Regions from separate parts of the Cytobacillus sp. T106 genome, predicted to be linked through region 3. Evidence: predicted binding sites of a transcription regulator. Region 3 holds the regulator's gene; each other region holds the start of a gene.
What was found. The regulator LexA, encoded in region 3, represses DNA repair genes until DNA is damaged. The targets are predictions, from matches to a motif close to CGAACATATGTTCG.
Positions count from the first base shown of each region.

Region 1: ABU165_RS11550 (YhjD family protein) is a predicted target of LexA. The motif match lies at 5,434-5,447, and genes of this name have one in related genera.
Region 2: ABU165_RS02840 (Y-family DNA polymerase) is a predicted target of LexA. The motif match lies at 2,565-2,578, and genes of this name have one in related genera.

Region 1 is NZ_JBEUMK010000005.1:2,981-10,571, forward strand. Features, by position in the region: gene ABU165_RS11525 (AfsR/SARP family transcriptional regulator) at 1-621, opposite strand, end outside; gene lepB (signal peptidase I) at 705-1,259, opposite strand; gene ABU165_RS11535 (TVP38/TMEM64 family protein) at 1,281-1,895, opposite strand; gene ABU165_RS11540 (LCP family protein) at 2,026-2,967, opposite strand; gene ABU165_RS11545 (S9 family peptidase) at 3,252-5,243, opposite strand; gene ABU165_RS11550 (YhjD family protein) at 5,474-5,881, shown strand; gene ABU165_RS11555 (competence protein ComK) at 5,908-6,474, opposite strand; gene ABU165_RS11560 (IDEAL domain-containing protein) at 6,668-6,904, shown strand; gene ABU165_RS11565 (coiled-coil domain-containing protein) at 6,961-7,591, opposite strand, start outside.
Region 2 is NZ_JBEUMK010000001.1:572,604-580,194, forward strand. Features, by position in the region: gene ABU165_RS02825 (MBL fold metallo-hydrolase) at 246-1,211, shown strand; gene ABU165_RS02830 (SDR family NAD(P)-dependent oxidoreductase) at 1,224-2,018, shown strand; gene ABU165_RS02835 (YqzH family protein) at 2,214-2,420, opposite strand; gene ABU165_RS02840 (Y-family DNA polymerase) at 2,692-3,951, shown strand; gene ABU165_RS02845 (YolD-like family protein) at 3,964-4,299, shown strand; gene ABU165_RS02850 (hypothetical protein) at 4,361-4,513, shown strand; gene ABU165_RS02855 (iron-sulfur cluster biosynthesis family protein) at 4,658-4,984, shown strand; gene ABU165_RS02860 (hypothetical protein) at 5,387-5,935, shown strand; gene ABU165_RS02865 (alpha/beta hydrolase) at 6,004-6,936, opposite strand; gene ABU165_RS02870 (hypothetical protein) at 7,088-7,219, opposite strand; gene ABU165_RS02875 (hydroxymethylglutaryl-CoA lyase) at 7,293-7,591, opposite strand, start outside.
Region 3 is NZ_JBEUMK010000003.1:125,682-133,272, reverse strand. Features, by position in the region: gene ABU165_RS08340 (hypothetical protein) at 91-336, shown strand; gene ABU165_RS08335 (hypothetical protein) at 510-863, shown strand; gene ABU165_RS08330 (helix-turn-helix domain-containing protein) at 961-1,494, shown strand; gene ABU165_RS08325 (IseA DL-endopeptidase inhibitor family protein) at 1,608-2,150, opposite strand; gene ABU165_RS08320 (DUF4257 domain-containing protein) at 2,357-2,638, opposite strand; gene lexA (transcriptional repressor LexA) at 2,891-3,514, opposite strand; gene yneA (cell division suppressor protein YneA) at 3,673-4,005, shown strand; gene ABU165_RS08305 (YneB family resolvase-like protein) at 4,021-4,668, shown strand; gene ABU165_RS08300 (DUF896 domain-containing protein) at 4,799-5,038, shown strand; gene tkt (transketolase) at 5,217-7,217, shown strand; gene sirA (sporulation inhibitor of replication protein SirA) at 7,416-7,591, shown strand, end outside.

The DNA.
Region 1 (7,591 bases), on a different contig from region 3:
GTATAATTCATTCAAGAGCAGCTCCACTTCATCCCGGGAAAGGACCAGGTCCTCTTTCTTTATTTCAAGGAGCTTGTCTGTGACCCTCATCTTTTTCAGCAGCTTCCATCCCGGCCTGCTCCTGCTTGAGATAATAAGATGAAGATTCGGCGGAATATGTTCAAGGAGGGTTTCCATCCAGCAGTTGATCGTATAGGAGTGCTCAACCTGATGAAAGTCATCAAGGATCAGCAGTATATTTTCCCCATGAAGGGCTGCTTCATTTAAAAATAAAGAGGCGAGTGAACGAATCTCTTCTTCTTTTACATACCGGTCCAGCTGCTCCAGGATGCTTAAGATCTCAGTCCCGAAATCAGGATGCACCAACCGGACCGATGCCACAAGGCAGGATAGAAAAGGAATGATATCATCATCCTCGGATGATATGGAATACCAGCTGCAAGGAAGCTTTTCATCGTGGACGAACAGGGCCAGGGCCGTACTTTTTCCATACCCGGCACCTGATTCGATAATGCACAGCGGATATTCAGCAACCGCTTTCATTTTTGCCGAAAGCCTTGCTCTCCTTATATATCCTTCCTTGACTGGCGGCACCATCAGCTTGGTTTTGATGACAGGCATTTTTATCCCCCCTTTCCATTTTTATAATTTTTAGATTATTTTAGCATATTTGCACACAAAAAGGACTTGAATTCTCCAAGTCCTTAGAATTTAATATCCATTTCATCGATCGGCCAGTAGCGAAGATTTACCTTTCCTACCACCTGGTCAGCATCAATGCATCCGAAATGCCGGCCATCCCAGCTTTCCAGTCTATTGTCCCCGAGGACGAACAGCTGTCCTTCAGGCACTGTTTCGGTGTGTGCCACTTCCTCCAGGGTAAAATCACCGGTCAGGCGGTCGCCGAGGGTCTCTTTTCTGTATTTTTCAAGGAAAGGCTCCTCCACAAGCTTGCCGTTGATATACAGATGGTCATCTTTATAATCGACCCTGTCACCCGGCAGTCCGATGATCCTTTTAACAAAATCCTCTTTTTCATTTGCATGGAAGACTATGACATCGAATCTTTGCAGCTCTCCGATCTGATAGCCGATTTTATTGACTACCAGTTTGTTTCCATCCTGCAGCGTCGGCATCATGGACCCGCCTTCAACCACATAATTTGAGAAGAAAAACATACGGATAAATACAAAAATGATAATTCCGATCGCGAAGGCCTTTATCCACTCAAGACCCTCCCGCTTAACCTCTTCTTTCACGCGGTCCCCCACCTCCCTGGTTTATTTGCTGCTGTCTTTATCTGCTCCCATATTTATCTTTACTTCAATCCTTTTCCCGACATACCAAAGAATAAAAATAACAGCAAGGACAATCACTGTCCTGATGGGCTGGGTAATCAATGACCTTATATCGTAGCCAATAAAGCTCATGGTAAAAATCATGACCATTTTGCCTGTCAGCACGGCAAGCATATACTGAGCAAAGCTTATTTTGGAAAGCCCGGCCACTATATTCACAATAGCCGACGGGGTAAAGGGAAAACAAAGCAGGATGAACAAAGGGCCAAAGCCATGGCGCTCAATCCAGCTCATCAGCTGCTGCACCTTTGCATGTTTTCTCAAAAAGGTTAATAGCCTCTTCTGCCCGTATGTACGGACAAGATAAAAAACAAGCATGGCCCCAGCGCATGCACCTGCCCAGGATATCAGAAAGCCGAGCCACAATCCAAATGCATTGGCATTTGCCATGACGAACAGAAACAGCGGCAGAAAAGGCAGGAAAGCTTCAAGCATTGGCAGCAATATTCCAGGCAGCGGCCCAAAAGAACGGTAGCGTTCAATAAGATCCATTATATTTTCCAGTGTCAGCCAATCCTTGAGCAAGTCAAAATCCATTGAAAAATCTCCTTAGTAAAAACAATTCGGTATTTATTCTTACCTCTGGCAAGGCGTCTTTACACCACAAATTTATTTATTCTTACCTCTGGCAAGGCGTCTTTACACCACAAATTCCTCCCTGTGCCTATTATTTCGACAAAAATTCGCTGACCGCCTGCCGGTTTTGTTCCAGATTGACCCCAAGGACATCCGCACCTCCTGGAGTTGTTTCATCCCAATAGGAACCTTCAACAGGAACCCTTAATGTCTCAATCTGCCTGCCTTCTTTAGACAGCAGGCTTTTGCCCATATATAAAATGTCTCCGGTATCCATATTTGTATTGATATACGGGGTGACGACACCTACCAGTTTAGGAAGCTTCGGCAATGTCTGGATGCTGGTGAACTGATCGGCAATTTCTGTCATCACCTTCTGCTGCCTCTCCACCCTGCCGAAATCGCCTACAGCATCATGCCGGAAGCGCACATATCCGAGCAAGTGCTCTCCGTCCAGCCTTTGAAGCCCTGGATTCAGCGTTACACCTATATTATCCGACATCTCCTTTTCAACGTCCACTTCGACACCATTCGGAAATGCTTCATCGATAAGCTGAACAAATCCCTGAAAATCGACAATTGAATAATACTGTATATCAATATCAAAGTTCTCTTTGATTGTCTGCCTCAATAACTCTGGGCCGCCATACGCAAACGCAGCATTAATCCTGTTTTTCCCATGGCCCGGGATGTCTACATAAGAATCCCTCATGATGGAAATGATCTTATAGGTCCCCTTATCAGGATGATATTGACCTACCATGATTGTATCGGTCCGCGGCGTTTCTTCCCCGCGTGCATCACTTCCAAGCAGCAGTACGTTCGTGCCCCCGTATTTGTCTGTTTCGCCATTGAATTCATATTTTACTTCATTAGTATTTTTCACTTTATCTTCAGACTGGGCCACACCCTGATTAAACTGGTAGTATGCATAAGCAAGAGTGCCGGCAATAATCAAAAGCAGGAACAACACAGCCAGCTTCCATTTGCGCTTCTTCTTTTTCTGCTTTTTTTCGTATCGATCCGATCTCATCACAATTATCCTTCCATCATATAGTCAGGTCCGCAGCAGCTGTTATTTCCAGCAAGCCTGCAGAACCGCATTTTCAAAGCTCCGGTTTATAAAAAGAATAACCACTTTATATGACTCTGTCTGCGTGCAAAAGGTTTCGTTTGTCCTTCTGACATTTTCTATTTTTCCTTGGCCGCTTGGCATCCTGAAGGACTGGCCTTTATTTTATTGTACACAAAAAACCGCAAAGACTCACAGCTTTGCGGTTGTTTTTCTGGATTATCCTGCTATTTACTGATAAAAAATTACAAATACTTGTCAAACCAGCCTGAGATATAATCAAGGCGGCTGATTCGGAGCGAAGGTTTCCCGCTCCTGGAGAGCTCATGGTTGGATTCAGGGAACCGGACAAAGCTTGTTTCTTTTTTGCGGTGCTTCAGGCTGATGAACAGCTGCTCCGCCTGTTCAATCGGACAGCGGAAATCCTTTTCGCCGTGAAGGATCAGCAATGGCGTATTCATTTGATCGACATAAGCAAGCGGCGAGTGCTTCCATAGCTTTTCAATATCATCCAGCCCCGCTTGGATCTGCCAATCTGTGAAATAATAGCCGATGTCGCTTACTCCATAGAAGCTGATCCAGTTTGAGATCGAGCGCTGGGTGACAGCTGCCTTGAACCTGTCTGTGTGGCCGATGATCCAATTGGTCATGAAGCCGCCATAGCTTCCTCCCGTCACCCCGAGCCTGTCCTGGTCGATGAACGAATATTCTTTCAGCACATAATCGACTGCATCCATCAAATCCTCGTAATCCCTGCCCCCGTAGTCACCTCGGACGGCATCCACAAATTTCTGCCCGTACCCATGGCTGCCCCTCGGATTGATATAGAGTACAGCATAGCCTTTAGCTGCAAGGACCTGGAACTCATGGAAATAGGAATTGGCATACATCGCATGCGGTCCGCCATGGATTTCAAGGACCAGCGGATATTTCTTTCCTTCCTCAAAACCGGCAGGCTTCATCAGCCAGCCATGGAGATCCCATCCGTCAGCAGAAGTAAATTCAATCGGCTCTGCTGCGGAAAGGCCGGTTTTCTCCAGAAACTCAGAGTTGACAGCGGTCAGCTGCTCCAGTTTTCCTGTAGTGATTTCCAGCAGGAACAGGTCACCCGGATGGTCTGGCTTGCTTATAGCCACTACTGCTCTGTCATTATTCCCTCCGGTTGACAGCCCATAGACATGCTGCCTGTCCAGCAGCGCAGGGAACAGCTCTCCTTCAACCGTCCCGTAATAGACTGCAGTGCTGCCATTATCAGTGGCAATGAAATAGAAGCTCCGATTATCATTTGACCAAAGAAGGCCTGGGGAAACGGCTCCCTGCTGGAAGTCGCCGATCGCATAATCCCCGATCAGCAGGTCTGTATCTGCAGTCAGGCAGCGGAGTTCTCTCTGCTCACGGTCATACACCCATGCTTTTGAAAGTGTAGCATTTTCAAACTCCCTTTCATGTCCGATCAAACCAAGATAGCGGCTGTCAGGCGACCAGGTGATATTGCCGAAATAGCCTGTACCCTGGGTGATTTTCTCCTGCTCTTTCGTTTCAAGATTAATCAGGTAGGCATCGCTGCCATATGAAAAATCCTTGTCCCCGCTCAGGTCTGCTGTCACAGCCAAATGCTTTCCGTCCGGCGACCAGCTTTGAAGGCTGTAATCATTTTCCCCCTCTGTCACCTGCTCGATATTACCGGTATCTGTGTCAGCAATGGCAATATGGGTGAATTTTCCGTTCCAGAAGCCCTGGGCATCGGATTTATACCTCATTTTATTCACTTCGAGCGGAGCAGGCTTTTCATCTTTTTCCTCCCCGCCTTCGCGGTCATTAACCGATTCTCCCTCTCCGAGGGAAACAGTAAAGGCGATTCTGGAGCCGTCTGGCGACCATACCGGATTGCCAGCCCCGTTCTTGCAGTATGTAAGCTGGCGGGCCTCTCCGCCCGCTGCGGAAAGAATGTGGATTTGATTTTTCCCGCTTCGGTTAGACACAAAGGCCACCTGGCGTCCATCATGCGACCAGCGCGGCGAATGATTGCGCCATGTGCCGAATGTCCATTGGACAGGAGCGCTTTGATCTTCCGTGTTTATGTAATAAAGATTGGAGCTGTATGCATCCTTTTCCTCCAGGATAACGGTTTCCGTATAGACACAATCCTTGCCGTTCGGCGCCAGCTGGGGGTCGGCCGCTGATTTTAAATGATGCAGATCTTTTGATGCAATGGTGTTTTTTGCCATGATAATCATCTCCCCTTTATATGTAAAACCATTCTACTTATTTCGACAACAGAAATACTTTTCCTGCCTGACTGGCATTTTTTCAGGAAAAATATTTTTTCGGCTCCAAATGAGCTCTATGCCCCAATATGAGGAAGACTGTTATAGAGTGATGCTAAATTCGACTTGCATAGAAGGCAGGGATTCAGTAAAATAATAACGAACAAACGTTCTATTTCTGTTCGGAGGAGCAAGCTGATATGACAAGAATTCCAGAGGATGACCGAAATATTATGGAGCAGGCAATCTATCTTCCTATGGTATTGGTTGTGCTGAACAGGGACATAGGTGTGATTAATAATAGTCCCTTTAAACTCAAAAAGCCTTACCTGAATTTAATTGAGGATACGATGAAATTCATCCAGACAGAGCTGGCAGGCGTAAAGCGCTATATGAAGGATAACCGCCTCCAGGTCCAGGAGATCAAGCGTGATGAAGCATTTACGATGTTCATGTTCCTTTATAAAGGGTATGAAGAGCACCATAATTATTTTAATCCGAGGATCCGCAACAGGGTGCAGGAGCTGATGGAATATTACTTGTTCAAACGCTGGACGATGCAGGAAGAGAGCCGCCTACGTCTGAAGAGGCCAGGCCAGCATCTCTAATTTACCGCATAGGCGCATGCCGGAGGTCACTCGAGCTTCCTGTTCCGGTAGCTCCCGACGGGTTCTGAAGCCCTGTTGAGCCTCTGATTATCTGTGAAATAGAACATCTTCCTGCCATGCCCTTCGATCCGCTGATGAAGCTTTGTCCTTAGATGAGCTGTCCGGAGGAGCTGATTTTCAAATGAGCTGGATGATACAGGGAGGATCAGTGTATGCTTGTTTCCGAATACGACCTTGGTATGTGAGGGATCTGTACGATGGTGGGCTGCAATATGCTCATAAGAGATCCAGATGCAGTCGGGGTTGTTCGGGGAAGTTGTCGGAAAAAAATACAGCAGGTTTGTCGGGTCGATGACAATTGGGACTTTATGCGTCACGCCAATGATATCCTTGGTCGCATCCTTCCGTCCCTCATAAGAGGAGCCAAAGTAGCCGCAGCTTTTTTTGACGATATCAAACGGTTTGAACGGGGACAGGAATTCATCTTCCACCTCAAAGATCCGCGAATAAATTTTTTTGCCGTATATGTGCGGCAGGATGATCATCGTAGAAGGATTTATTTCGTACTCCTCCACCAATCTTTTTTTATGCATATCCAAGTGATTCATCTCCTTTGCTCTTCGTTTCATTTCATTATACCATCTTTATTCCAGATAATTGCAAATTTTTAGTCAATTATTGTCAAATGCCACTGTCACGGAATTAATTTTCTAAAAATTTAAATAATTTAGTTGAATTTTCCCCTGCTCCTCCATATAATATTAAAAAGCAGCAGGGGTGATTTTCATGAAAGAGAAGTCATATGCAGAGTCGATGAAAAAGAACACGATGAACCGCAACCAGCTTAAGGACACGTACGTCTTACACCTCTACATTGAAATGCTCTTGTCGGAAGTCCAGCTGATATCCGAAAAAGAAAAATTGGCCCAAAAAATCGATCAAGCCCTCGATGATCGCAACAAGGCCCTATTCACCCAGCTATCAAAAGAGTACAAAGAATTGAACGAACGATTTGGAAACTAGAAAACTGGAAACCCTCCGGTCCGGCCGGAGGGTCTTCTTTATTATCCACGGACCGTTCAGTGGCCCAAATACTCTACCCTTTTCTCTTTTAAGATCTCAATCTCCCGTTCTGCAGCATCTTTCTCCGTTCTGAGTTCGATTTCGAGGTCCTCAAGCACATTCAGGCATTCCTTCACTTTATCAGCAGAGGCATTGATTTTCTCCTGGACCATCCAATCGGAAAAAATATTATCAAAGAAAAGATCGGCAATGCCCAAAAAGCTTCCCACCTCAAGCTCGGCGGAAATGGAGCGGCCAAGGTCATCAAGCTCCTTCTGCAGCTTTTTCAAGTTGTGCTGTGCGTCATGCAAGGACTCTTTTGCCTTGTCCATATATGACCTTTTCGCCATGGTCGAGAGGAAGTCGCCTCCCGCAAGGTCGAGGAAACCCCAATTTTTCGCGCTCGAAAGCTCGCCATCAGCTTTGCGCAAGGCTTCCCTTGCCTCCACCAAAGCACTCTCAGCTTCCCGTATTTCCTGAATTATCGCTTTCCTTTCCTCCAGCCGGTCTGATAAATGAAAAAGCATATCGCTGACAGCTCCGCCTTCCTGCAGGATCAGACGTTCTTTTTCCAATAGCAGCTCTTTGTACACCGCCCCAGCCGTTTCCAATCCGGCAGCTTTTTCACTGAGCGCGCTGATGTCAGCT
Region 2 (7,591 bases), on a different contig from region 3:
ATAGGCTTTCATCAGGATTTTTTAAACCACTCAAGAAAAGTTATGTGAAAATAATGACAATTCCTTTGAATAAAGTTAAACTTACAGTATATACTGTCTGCCAATTTTCCAAAGTATACATAGATTCTGTGTTTTTTCCGGCAGCAGCCCTGTTTATTTTCCGCTGAAATGATGGTGCTGCTGGAGAAGCCAGTGTTTTTATATCCATTACTTTATTTAAATATAATTTCAAGGAGTTAAGAAAAATGGCTGAATGGAAGAATGATATCGCGAAGTTAGTCATCCCCACCCCTTTTCCGGTTGGAGATGTGAATGTTTACCTGATTAAAGGCGACAGGCTGACTTTGGTGGACGCCGGCCCCAAAACAGAAGAAGCATGGGAAGCACTGAACCATCAGCTGAAGGAGCTGAAGCTGAAGCCGCAGGATATTGAACAGGTGATCCTCACCCATCACCACCCCGACCATGCCGGCCTGCTTGATTATTTTTCCCCTGAACTCGAGGTTTACGGACATTCTGCAAATGAACGCTGGCTGAACAGGACAGAGGCCTTTTTTGATATGCATGACCGCTTTTACATGGGGCTTTTCCGCGAATTTGGCATTCCGGATGCTTATTTGCCGTTCATTGCCCTGATGAAGAAAACGCTTAGATTTTCCTGCAGCCGCTCTCTTACCGGCTCGATCTGCGAAGGCGATGAACCGCCAGGCCTGCCGGGCTGGAGTGTGGTGGAAACTCCGGGGCATGCACAAAGCCATATAGGCCTTTACCGCGAAAAGGATGGCACTTACATCGGGGGAGACCATCTGCTTGCCAGTATTTCTCCAAATCCTCTCCTCGAGCCTCCGCTTTCTGGAGAAACAGAACGTCCAAGGCCGATGCTTCAATATAATGAGTCACTGAAAAAGCTGCTGGAGATTCCTATCAGCCTTGTTTATTCGGGCCATGGACCTGAAGTGAGCGAAGTTCCCCCGCTGATTGAAAAGAGGCTCGGCCGCCAGCATGACCGGGCAATGCAGGTTAAAGGATGGCTTGAGGAAGGGCCGCTTACTGCCTTCCAAGTATGCCAGAGGCTGTTTCCTGCCGTTTATGAACGGGAATTCACCCTGACTCTCTCGGAGACAGTAGCCCAGCTTGACTATTTGGAGTCGTTAGGAGAAATTGTTATTAAGGAGGAAGACGGCGCCTTCTTTTATACAATTGCTGAATGAGGTGGTTTTTTGCTGTCAGGACGTCTTAGAGAAAAGAATATTGTCATCACCGGGGCATCAGGAGGCATCGGAGCGGAAATGGCTGCCCTTTGCGCGGAAAGAGGAGCGAGGCTGTGGCTTTTGGCGCGGAATCAGGAAAAGCTGGAGGAGATTGCCGGTGCACTTGGAACCCGCTATGGTGCTGAAGTAAATACAGACCGGCTGGATGTTTCGGATACAGATGCGGTCCAGGCCGTTTTCGCCCGGATCCTGGGTGAGTGGGGACATGTCGATGTGCTTGTGAACAATGCCGGCTTCGGGGTATTCCGGGAAGCGCATGAAGCGCCGATCGAGGAAATAAAAGGGATGTTCGATGTTAATGTCATCGGGCTGATGGCCGCAACGAGCATGGTCCTGCCTTCTATGAGAAGCAGGAATAGCGGGCACATCATTAACATCGCATCCCAGGCAGGAAAGATCGCTACGCCAAAATCGAGCGTATATTCTGCCACGAAGCACGCTGTTTTGGGCTATTCGAACAGCCTCCGGATGGAGCTTGCTGATTTCGGGGTGCATGTGACGACTGTCAACCCGGGCCCGATTGCCACTAATTTCTTTAATATTGCAGATGAAAAAGGGACCTATGTGAAAAATGTCCAGCGTTTTATGCTGCAGCCGCGCTATGTGGCAGAAAAAGTGGTGGACAGCATGCTGACGGGCCGGAGGGAAATCAATCTCCCGCGCTGGATGAATGCCGGAAGCACCATTTATGCCCTTTTCCCGCGCCTTTTTGAAAAGGCCGGCCGGCGGGCATTCAATAAAAAATGAGTGCGGTTTTTTTGGAGGGAATTGTAATAGTGCCTCCAGTTTTGCAGAGTTGCTAATAAAACCGGAAAGTTGCTAATAAACGGGAAAATTTGCTAATAAACTGAAAAACTTGCTAATAAAGTCAAAAATCCGCCTTTCGCCAACAAACAGGGCCCTCCAGCAGAGGGTCCTGTTTGTTTTTCATTCTTGCTGTTCTTAAAAGTAAGGAGACCCGGTGACAAATCCATATACCTCATCTTCGACTATTTCGTGCAAATCCGCTTCTGCATCTTCATTTTTCTTCTCCTCAATACGCCTGTAAAGTTCTTCAAATTCCCTGCTGCCAGGCTTGATCAAGCTGCCGTCAAAGCCGTACTGGCCAAGGCAGCCGGCCGCCATTTTGTATATCAATTTTCTGTCCATCGAGATTCCTCCCTCCTGCCATTATAGCCAATCTTTCCCCCAATGGAAGCCCGGGCCGTCAGGCTGCGAAACAATGGAAAAACAGCTTATCTGCTGGCAGGCAAACCGGAATCAAGAAATTCGTCGTAAAATTTCCATTGAATGCGAACGCATATTCGCTTAATATAGTGGGTATAATGAATTAGAACAGATGTTCTTTTTTGGATATCTGAATCTGTAAGCTAATTGGGCCTAAGAGGAATGCAGCCAAGCGCCAAGGGAGAGAAAAGAAATGATCGATTACAGCACGATGCCGAACAACCAAATTTTATGTGTGGATATGAAAAGCTTTTATGCAAGCTGTTCCGCTGTGATGGAGGGCCTCGACCCGCTTGAATGCTATCTTGCTGTAGTAGGTGATAAAAAACGGAAAGGAAGCATTGTCCTCGCCGCCTCCCCGCGGATGAAAAAAGAATTTGGCGTCAAGACCGGAACCCGCTATTTTGAAATCCCGAAAGATCCCCGCATTATCGTGGTAGAACCGAAAATGGCCACCTATCTGAGAATTTCCACCGAGATTACACGTGTATTCCACCGCTATGTCCCGAAGGAAAGCATCCATACTTACAGTGTGGATGAAAGCTTCATCAAAGTTGACGGAGCTGCAAAGCTTTGGGGAGGCGCTTATACCATTGCCGAGAAAATCAAGGATGATATTGAAAGGGAGTTCCAGCTGCCCTGTGCCATCGGCATCGGCCCTAATATGCTGCTCTCCAAGCTGTGCCTTGATCTTGAGGCGAAGCAGAAGGGGATTGCTGAATGGACATACGATGATGTCAAGGAGAAGCTCTGGAAGGTTTCGCCCCTGAGGGACATGTGGGGCATCGGAAGAAGGGTGGAGAAGACCCTGAACGGGATGGGCATTTTCACTGTAGGGCAGCTGGCCCGCTATGATCTGGAAGCATTGGAAAAGAAATTCGGCATCATGGGGAACCAGCTTTACCACCATGCCTGGGGCGTTGATCTTTCCGACATCGGCGCGCCGATCATGGAGGGGCAGATCAGTTTTGGGAAAAGCCAGATCCTGCTGCGCGATTATAAGGAGGAAGGGGAGATCAAGCAGGTGATCCTTGAAATGTGCGAAGAGCTGGCAAGGAGGGCCAGAAACCACCGCAAGGCGGGAAGGACAGTCAGCTTTGGCGTGGGATACAGCCAGGATGAATTTGGAGGCGGCTTCTACCGGTCGCGCACCATCGATCAGCCGACCAATGTCACCATGGATATTTACCGGGTCTGCCTGGAACTTTTTCAGGAAAATTACTCTGGGAAGACGGTCAGGAAAATTTCAATGGCCCTTGGCAATATTGTGGATGACCATGAATTCCAGCTCAGCCTTTTTGACCTGAACAGCTGGAAAAGCAGGGAGCTCGGATACACCGTCGACAGCATCCGCCGCCGTTTCGGATCCGGTGCGCTGCTGCGGGCGATATCATATACTGCGGCAGGGACAGCCAAACATCGTGCTACACTGGTCGGGGGCCATAAAATGTAAGGAGGCAGAGATATGATCCGGGACAGGGGAAGGATAAAATGGACGTCGATGATGCTCCCAGAGCATGTAAAGCTGCTCCGGGACTGGGCGAAAGAGGACACCTATGAAAAGCCGAAAGAACTGGATGAGCAGCAGCTTGAACAGATGAATGAGACACTTGCTGAAGCGATGGAGTTCGGCCAGGCGGTTGCCATCACCCACTTCCGCACTCACCGTCATGAACTCGTAATCGGAAACATCCACTATTGGGATGAAATCGGCCAAAAGCTTCATGTCATAGACCATTTTGGCGAGGTCCACCGCATCCCGCTGAACACGGTTGCCGATGTCAGGGCCGCCGGGGAATAGCGGCAGGAAAAGAGAATGGATTTGCGCAGGGGGAGCACCTTAAAGGCAGGAGGTGTTTCTTATGCCAAGAGGCAAAGAGCTTGAGCAGCTGCCCATGTCCAATATTGCTCCGGGAGCAGGGTCGGATAAAGGAAGGTTTAACCGCCATTCGCTCAGCGGAATGGAGCGGAAAGACCAGCCCCGTCCGGAAGATGCCGGGAAAAGCCAGCCTTGATCCGGCAGAGCTGTCACCTGCCGGGTTATTCCCATACCGGCGGGCCGGCTTGTCCAGCAGGGCGGAAGTGCTGAGCACATGAAAAGGTGGAATGCCTGCTTTATGCTAGAATGGGATTATGAAACGAAAGCAGGTGATTTTCCCATGAAAATTGCAGTCACTAGAACAGCACAGGAAAAACTCAAAGAAAAAACAGCCGGAAAAGAAGGCTATTTAAAATTAAAATATGATACAGAAGGCTGCGGCTGTGTTGTCAGCGGCGTAAGCGCCTTATGGCTGGTGGATGGAGTGGATTCCGGCGACAGGGAAATCAGCACCGAAGCCGGCAGCATCTATATAGAAAAATCAAAAGAAGTCTTTTTCGATGAAAGCATGACAATCGATTATTCCGATCAAGCCAATTGTTTTCAGCTGAAAAGCCCGAATCAATACTTGAATCCGAGAATGAGCTTCATTAATAAGATTTCCTGAGGCAGGCCGCAATGCGGTCTGTTTTTTTGTAGTTGAAGAATTTATAAATTGGAAGACTTGTGGATAATTTTCAATTCTTGATCCACGTCCAGCAGCAGCGCCGAAGTCATAAGCCGAACCTCCCAAAAAGGCAAAGAACGCCTTTCCGGGAGGTTCGTCTTGGGGCCCCCAGGAAGCTGGTCATGCAGATGTTGCCACAGGACGTGGCGTTCTTAGTCTGCGTTCCTTAAGGTGATCAAGGCGCTTGCGCTTTTGTTCCGGCTCAAAACTCAAAATGGAATTTTTTATCAATTCAGGTTTCAAAAAAGCCGAATAAGGCTAGAGAACCATAGCACACCTTGGCGCATGTTACAGGCTGTTCCTTCATTTAATGATAAAAGAGATGCTAAAGGGGGCGGGAGAATGAAGAAAAAGGCAAGCTTATGGATCATGCTGGCGGCCATCTTCCTTGCAGCATGCCAGCCTAAAACCTTCGAGGAAACGATGAGTACAGAAGTGCCTTTCAATGTCCAGAAGGTGATACATAAAGAAAAGGTGAAGGGCGGCACGGTTGTGTTGTATCTGACAGAGCAGGAGCGGGAAGCGGACAATGGGGCGGAAAAGGTGCAGGCAGTTGCCGCCGCCTATCTGCAGGAAAGCAAGAAGGCCGGCTGGAAGAACGCGGGCCATAACCATTGGGAGTATAAGCAGAACGATCATATGACGGTCTATCCGGAAACCTTCTATCAGTATGACACAGAAGGCAATCTGAAGCATAAAGTGCCGATTGTGTTTGGGCGGATCCTGAACAATGACATAACAGCAGTGGAAGCGGGAAAGAAGGATTCATTCCAGCCGGCGAAGCTGATAGAGACGGAAGAGGGGCGCTTTTATTTTGCGGCCGGTGAGTTCGAACTCGTGAGGGGCCTGTCTGCCGAGGGGAAGGCCGTCAGCCAGCAGAAAAACAGATAGTGACGGCGGCTGTTATGCTGCGGGAGCATAAAGGGAGGAGGCTTTCAAAAAGCCTCCTCCCTATCTGTTTAAGAACCGGCGGCCATCGGCCCCTTTTTAAAAATATAGTCTTCAAGAAATTCGTCGATGGCTTTCTCATAGTCATTGCGGTTTTCATTCAAGGACTGGGCATGGACCCCGTTCATGGCAAGAAACAGTTTTTTCGGGCCGGGCTTGCGCAGGAAAAGGGCCTCTGTCATGGTGGGCAGGATAAAATCATCCTTCGTGCTGTGGATGAACAGCACCGGCTTTTTGATCTGGTCGATGACAGCGATGGGGGATACTTCGTTCAGAGAATATTTTTCCCTTAGGCGCAGGAAAATGTCTGCCACCGGAAGAACCAGCTGTGGCGGCAGCTTCATTTCTGTTTTCAGCCGGTAAGAAAGCTGCTCCCTGAAATCCGAGAACGGACAGTCGGCTATATAAAAATCGGCTCCATCCTCCAGCATTCCGGCATACAGCAGCATGGTGGCCGCTCCCATCGATTCGCCGTGGATCCCCAGGAGCAGGTCATCGCCTTTCTCTTTTTTCAGCCACTGGACAACGGCCTGAAGGTCGAATTTTTCATAGTGCCCATAACTCGTCGTCTTGCCGCCGGATTCTCCATGCCGGCGGTGGTCATAGATGAGGGCGTTGAATCCGCGGTTGAGGAACAGATTCATATACTTAATGCTGTTTGTTTTATTTTCTGTCACTCCGTGGCAGATGATAATATATTTGTTCGAAGAGTGCGGCTCTGCGAGAACCGCCTTCAGGGAGTAACCAAAAGGGGATGGGATCAAAACCTCCTTTTTTGCAAGGCTGCTGAAGGAAAGAGGATCTACCCTTCCGGCTTCAGTTTCCCTGTTGAGGATAAAGCTGTCATCCTTTTTCTTCATATACATGATCCGATTGGTAAAATACACACCGATCGAGGTTAAAAAGACAAGGAGTGAAAAAAGGTAACGGAATGCCTTTCTCAAGACGATCCCTCCAAAATAAGGTTTTTCTTTATTTTACCATTAGCAGATGCTCTTCGAAATGAAAACGGACCGAAAATCATCGTTTTCTTCCTAAAGAAAAATTCTGCTCTGTGAACGAAAAACAGCCGCGGCAATCGCGGCTGCTGAACGGCTATTGCGGAGAATTCTGGCCCCTTGCCGGGTGAATGGCTTTTTCCAGCTCTTCAGCCGTAATCGTATGATTGACAGTATCGCTTGCAGGCTTGCCTTTCTGGCTGTTCCCTTTGTCCCGCTTCTGGCTCATGATAATTCCTCCTTTGATTTAGCATTAATTCTTAAAGTGCTCACAAAGGCGGAAGTTATGCAGATAAAACAGATTATGAACCTGCTCGTTCCCTGGATGCCTCTCCCAAATACAGCTGGTAAATCGCGCTTTCAATCGGCCGGCTGAGATGGGGCTGTACAATATCAATGGCATCCATAAGGAGGTCCAAATTGATGCCAGTGCTGATTCCCATCCGTTCAAGCATATTCACAACATCCTCGGTTGCCGCATTACCTGCCGCACCTGGAGCGAACGGACAGCCGCCAAGGCCGCCTGCAGAGCTGTCGAAGCGGTCGATCCCTGCCTGGAGAGCGGCAAAGATATTCGTCAAAGCCATTTTCCTTGTGTCAT
Region 3 (7,591 bases):
CTGCTTGCTTTTTGCTCAATATGTTTGTTTATTTTCCTCTTTCCTACCGCGATAAGATTGCTTATAATACACTAAAAAGGGAGGTAATAAATGGATAATTCTCCGGTCTGGCTAAAAGCAGCTGCCATCTTTCTCTTTTTAGCATCAACCTCATTCTTAATCATGGGTAAGGACGAATTGTTCTTTGTGACTTCGGGATTACTAATTTTTATTGCTTCTTTAACAAGAACTATTCTTCATTCCAAGCAAAAAGATAAATCATATAACTTTAACTTGGTGATGACTATTTTCTTTGGATTGTCACTAACTTTCGGCATATTCTATTTTTTCTTTTAATGGAAAAAGCTCTTTCTCACTCTAGAGGGCTTTTTCTAATTCAAAAAAGCCCTTTTATCCTTAAAGGGCTGAAACTCTTCCTTACTTAGGCTGTGCCTTGGTGACCGTAGTTCCGAGTAATGTTGTCCACAAACGTGTTTATTTTCCAGTGAACTGGAAGCATGGGACATTTTTTGGATGATAAAACATATCGAATGATAATCATTGATGAAAAAAGACCCAGCACTCCTGATGATTTTTCTCAGGAAGATAGTTTGCCATCTGACGAAATGAGATCGAACATCATCAAAGCAGAAGTTTACTCAGAGGAAAAAGTTCTGGATGACCACATATATCCTCTGGATCAGCTGGCAAAAAGCTTTACTGATCATCTTGCGCTTGCTCATTGCCATGTAAGAGTGAATTTTTATGTGGAAGATATAGAAAGTGCACTGAATGACCATGTAAAAAGGAAATTGGGCTGCAGTTACGATGAGATTCCTATGGAAAGATTTTTTTATCTCAATCAAAATCCGGATTCGAAATAATGGCCAATCGTTATTCATTGAAATTACACATTGACTAAGTTCTATTCCTTCTCTTTTCACCAAGGGGGCCGTATTATGATAAAGAGGGGGGAATAGTATGAAACGCGACTGGCTGATAACGCTTAGAAAAAATAAAAATCTGACTCAAGCGGACGTGGCAGACTCGATTTTTATCGACCGGGCCTATTATTCGCAGATCGAATCTGGTACAAGAAATCCCAGTGTGGATATAAGCAGGAACCTTGCTAAGGTTTTAGATATAAACCCTTCGCTTCTATTGTCTGATTTAGCCGCCTTTCAAGAGGTGTTCACGCGAACGAAATGCATGCTTGCGCACAGTGACCTTGATCTGAGATATACATGGATTTTTGATTCGGTCAATCAGGAGGAAGTCAATCAGTTTATCGGTGCAAGGGATGATGAATTAAGCTTTTGCATCGATTCCCAAAAATTGATCTCTCTTAAACAAAGAGTACTGGATACCAAAGAAACATCAGGAACATTCGCAGAATATGAATATAACAATGAAGTACACACTCATTATATAGTAGGATATCCCCTGCTAGGGGAAGAAGGCGAATTAATTGGCATTGGTACATTTGGGATCAAAATAAATGCTTTGGGTTTATAATTCCTGGATTAATGTAGGCTGCAGATAATCTAAATGGCCATAAACAAATAGCGCGGCCAGCTAAAAAGGGAAATGCCTTGAACAAAAGTTCAAGGTATTTCCCTTTTCTTATACTATCTCACTGCATCAAAAGCATTGATTTGCCACTTCCCGCGTACCTTTACAAACGTAACCTTTTTCTTTTCATGCTGCTTTTCGCCGTAAGGCACCGTGAATTCAAACTGGCGGATATCTTTCCTGGAATAGATCAGCTTTGCCTTAGCTTTATTCCACTGGAGCAGGCTGCCGCCATCGGCATTTGGCTGTGCCATTTTTCCTTTATACTCAATGAATCTGTATTTCTTGTAGCCTTTATCGATTGCATTTAAGGTGAAAGATTCGTTAAGGTACTTGGTCAGCTTTGCTTTCGTATTGATTTCACTGCAAAGGTAGCGATATTCTGTGCCTTTGTACTGAAAAGTCTTAATGGAGCAGGCTGTATTCTTCTTAGATGGGATATGTCCGTTCATAGCATTCCAGTGATGCACACGTGCGCTCTGCGCCAGTTCGACTGCTTTTTTGCTGCTTAAATCTCCGCTCGCGGATTTGGCCGAGGCGCCAAGGCTGAAAGTAAACAGGGCGACAGCAGCCAGCAGGATGGATAATAATTTTTTCATTTTAAAGCCTCCAATAAGTTGTAGTCACTTGCTAACCTTATATTATCGTTCCATCTCTTCAAAAGAGTTACAGAAAGGTTACCGAAATGCAGATGATTGTTTACAGTTTTCAGGCATAAAAAGAGCCTCTGCCCAATTTCCCGGGAGAGGCTTCTTACGTCTTTACTTTTGCTGTTTTAAGCATAGCTTCTGCATTTCCTCCTGTTTCATTTCTTTTCGGCCCTGATGAGGTCAAGGCTGCGGATCAGAGCTTCACCGCCAAGTCCTGCCAGCATGGACAGGAATGCTACCTTCAAGAGGGAGCTTGCATCTGATGAAAGCACAAGCAGCGCTGAGGCGAGTGAACCTAATACCATTTCCTCCAAAAAGCCTAGATAGATGAATTGCTTTGTTCTTTTCGGCATGATCAGCTTCCCGTGCTTCTTAAGATGCCCAACCGCGCCGACAAGGCCACCAATGAATATTGCGAAGACGACATGCTGCCACATTTGCCTCACACTCCTAAAGCCGGTATTTTTGGTGCGACCTTAGGTCAATCATGGTGCTGTCTCTATTATATAACAGAGCGGGAGAGGAAAGATATGCATAAATCGACTGAATTTTCAGCGCACAGCGAATGGTACATATGTACTCTTCAGGAAAAAGTAAGCAGCAAAGATGCGACTATTCTAGTGCTCACAAGGTTTTTGGGCAGAAAAAAACCCAGGCAACACATGGCCCGGGCTGAGAGAATCATATAATCAGTGGATATGGCGGTAGACGCCAATGACCTTGCCAAGAATGGAAACATTCCTGAGAATGATAGGCTCCATTGTAGAGTTTTCAGGCTGAAGCCTAATATAATCCCTTTCCTTGAAGAAACGCTTGACAGTTGCTTCATCCTCATCTGTCATTGCAACGACGATATCGCCATTGTTGGCTGACTGCTGCTGGCGGACGATGACGTAGTCTCCGTCAAGGATGCCGGCTTCAATCATACTTTCACCCATGATTTCAAGCATGAAGACCTGTTCGGCTGCCGGTGCCATGCTTTCAGGAAGCGGGAAGAACTCTTCTACATTTTCAATCGCAGTGATCGGCTGTCCTGCTGTAACCTTCCCGAGGATAGGAACGTTGACGACATTATTCCTTGGAATATGAGATGTTTCATCAAGCTCCAGGATTTCAATTGCACGCGGCTTTGTCGGATCCCTTCTGATCATCCCTTTGCTTTCGAGGCGGGCAAGATGCCCATGCACAGTCGAGCTGGAGGCCAGGCCGACTGCTTCCCCAATTTCCCTGACTGAAGGGGGATAGCCCTTCGCTTTCACTTCTTCCTTGATAAATTCGAGTATATCCTGCTGCCTTTTTGATATTTTAGCCATGTATTCGCACCCCGTATGGTTATTATTGATTAAATTATAGCATGTACCCGGAACAGATACAAACATAAGTTCGAATTTTTGTTGACGGAAAACACATGTTCGGTTTATAATAAATTTAACGAAATGCGAACATATATTCTGACAGTGGGGTGTCTTGTATGAAAAAATTGTGGAATCAATACTCATATGCTATTATACTTATCGTTTTAAGCTTTGGGGCGGCTTTGCTGCTTACCGGATACGACAAAATTTTCGGTGAAGAAGACTACATAAAGGTGACGGTTGATGAAGGAGATACATTATGGGGGCTGTCTCAGCAATTTTCGGACAAGCATAAGCTGTCTGCAGAAGACTTTGTAATGTGGGTGGAAGAGGAGAATGGAATCGCCGGCAGTGCAATCCAAGCGGGGGAGCAGATTATGATCCCGGTTAAAGCAGACAGCCATACAAGGCAGCTGCAGGATGATCTGCAGAACTTTGCGGGTGAATGACATAAAGGAGCATATATGAAAGCAGTAATCTATTGCAGGGTATCGACAACAAAAGAAGCGCAGGAAACATCCCTGGAGAGGCAGGAGGAGGAACTGACTGCGCTTGCCGGGGAAAAAGGCTTTGAAGTAGCCGCGATCATCAGGGAACAGGCAAGCGGGTATGACCTGGAGAGGGACGGTGTACTCGAGCTTCTTGATCTTATAAAGGATGAAGGCATCAAAGCGGTCCTTATCCAGGATGAAACGAGGCTCGGAAGGGGCAATGCCAAAATCGCCCTGCTTCACTTCATATATAAAGAGGGCGCTGTGCTCTACAGCATTTCCCACAATGGTGAGCTGCAGCTTTCCGAATCAGATTCCATGGTTCTTAATATCGTCTCGATGGTGGAAGAATATCAGCGCAAGCTGCATAATATCAAGATCAAAAGAGGCATGAAAAGGGCAGTGGACAAAGGATTCAGGCCAGAGAAGAACCTGAAGAATCTGGGGGAGCACTCTGGAAGGGAACGGATCGAGGTTCCAATAGAAGAAATTGTCCGCCTGAGAGCCAGCAGGCTGACATTTTCGGAGATCGCGGCAACTCTCAGGGGCTTCGGCTATCCCATTTCCAAGGCGACAGTGCACAGGCGCTATCAGGAATACATAGATGCACAGGAAGAGTAAGAGTGTTTGCCTTGGCAAACGCTTTTTTTTATAGTAACATTTGATGTATTCTCCGGCCGTTTAGACCAGGGCCCTAAGGGGAAGACGACTAGAGAAAGCCAAATGAAATGAATGAAAAAGGAGCGTTATTATGCTGCCTAAAGATAAAATGGCCAGAATCAATGAGCTGGCAAACAAAGCTAAGACCGCAGGGCTGACGAATGAAGAGGCAAAGGAACAGACAAAGCTTCGCAGCGAGTATCTGCAGACATTCCGTTCCAATATGCTCACAACCTTAAAAGGTGTAACCATCATGGATCCAAAGGGGAATGACGTTACACCGAAAAAGATAAAAAAGCTGCGTGAGGACGAGAAGAAGCGCCTTCATTAATGCATCAGGCCAAAAAGGAATACAAAATCTGTGTTCCTTTTTGGATTTATTTTTTGGTTCTCTTTTACATACAGGTTTCCAAAATGCACAAGATATACAGAAGCTTCTCAGTTGTGTAAAATAAAGAGCCGCTATAAAATTAATTGAGCAGGATTTTTTTAAAGAGAGGATGTAGTATATGTTTGAATCTATCGATGATTTGTCCATAAGCTCGATCAGAACTCTATCTATCGATGCTATTGAAAAAGCAAATTCCGGCCACCCTGGCATGCCTATGGGGGCAGCTCCTATGGCGTACACACTCTGGAGCCGTTTCATGAACCATAACCCGGCAAACCCTGAGTGGTTTAACCGTGACCGTTTTGTCTTATCTGCAGGACATGGTTCCATGCTTCTATACAGTCTGCTCCATTTATCAGGCTATGGTCTCACAATCGATGACCTGAAAGAATTCCGCCAATGGGGAAGCAAGACTCCCGGACACCCTGAATACAAACATACAAAGGGCGTTGACGCGACAACTGGTCCGCTTGGACAGGGAATCTCAATGGCAGTCGGCATGGCTATGGCTGAGCGCCACCTGGCAGCCGTCTACAATAAAGACAAGTATAATGTAGTCGACCACTTTACATACAGCATTTGCGGCGACGGTGACCTTATGGAAGGTGTATCTGCCGAAGCAGCATCGCTGGCAGGCCACCTGAAGCTTGGCAAGCTCGTTGTCCTTTATGATTCAAATGATATCTCCCTTGACGGCGACCTTGACCGCTCTTTCTCTGAAAGTGTGGAGCAAAGGTTCAAATCTTACGGCTGGCAGTATATCCGTGTTGAAGACGGTAATGACCTTCACGAAGTGGCGAAAGCGCTTGAGGAAGCAAGAGGCGACCTTGACCATCCGACTATGATTGAAGTAAAAACGGTCATCGGATTCGGCTCACCTAACAAATCCGGGAAATCAGATGTTCACGGCGCACCGCTTGGTGCAGATGAGCTGAAGCTGACGAAGGAAGCTTACAAGTGGACTTTTGAAGAAGATTTCCATGTCCCGGATGAAGTGTACAGCCACTTCAAGAAACACATCGCAGAACGCGGAGAAAAGACTGAGCAGGAATGGAACTCTATGCTTGAAAGCTATAAGCAGGAATTCCCTGAGCTCGGTGCACAGCTTGACGGAGCAATGAAAGGCGAGCTTCCGCAAGGATGGGATAAGGATATCCCTGTATACGAAACAGGTTCAAGCCTGGCAAGCCGCGCCTCTTCAGGCGAAGCACTGAACGGAATCGCGCAGAATCTTCCATTCTTTATCGGCGGATCTGCTGACCTTGCCGGTTCGAATAAAACGATGATCAAAGGCTCGGGCGACTTTACCCCTGCTTCATTCGAAGGCCGCAACATCTGGTTCGGCGTAAGGGAATTCGCCATGGGTGCCGCCCTAAACGGTATGGCCCTTCATGGAGGCTTAAAGGTATTCGGAGGAACATTCTTCGTATTCTCTGACTATCTTCGCCCGGCAATCCGCTTAGCTGCCCTGATGGGTCTGCCTGTTACTTATGTATTCACGCATGACAGCATCGCTGTTGGTGAGGACGGCCCTACACACGAGCCGGTTGAACAGCTTGCATCACTTCGTGCGATGCCTAATCTGTCTGTCATCCGCCCGGCTGATGGCAATGAAACCTCTGCTGCCTGGAAAGTGGCGGTAGAATCACAGGATAAGCCGACAGCTCTTGTGCTGACGCGCCAAAACCTGCCTACCCTCCAGGATACTGACAAAAACGCGTATGAAGGCGTATCTAAAGGAGCTTATGTTGTCTCACCGGCTGGCAAAGATCAGGCAGATGCCCTGCTGCTTGCTTCCGGATCTGAAGTGCATCTTGCTGTAAAAGCGCAGGAAGCACTGAAGAAAGAAGGCATCGATGCAGCAGTTGTTTCCATGCCTGCATGGGACCGCTTTGAAGCACAGTCCAAGGAATATAAAGAAAGCGTCATTCCGAAGGCTGTCAAGAAGCGCCTTGCCATTGAAATGGGCTCTTCACTTGGCTGGCACCGTTATGCCGGTGATGAAGGCGATGTATTAGCGATCGATACATTCGGCGCATCTGCACCAGGTGAGAAGATCATCGAAGAGTACGGCTTCACAGTTGAAAACGTGGTTGCACGTTTAAAGGCCCTTCTGTAAAGGGTATAAAGAGAGCGTCAGAGTACGCTCTCTTTTTTATTTCCTTACAATTGATTAAATATTTTTATTTTTTATATAATTGATAGGCAAATAAGCCTGTTCGACAAAATTAGTGCCTATTTTTGACGCTGAAAGACAAAGTAACTGATTCTGTTCCCTTATACTTGAACAATATAGAAGATATTGGAGGAGATGTTGGTGAGAACCTATCAGCTTTATTTAATAGAAGACGAATTTGCTTCCCATTATTTCGGCAGAGAGCGGATGTTCTACCAGCTCTTTCAGGAATACAGCCGTTCGAAGGGAGAGCTGAAATCGATCCTGTCACGCCAGATTGAGTTTATCACAAGGCCGATTCCCGCCCTCAGGCTTCA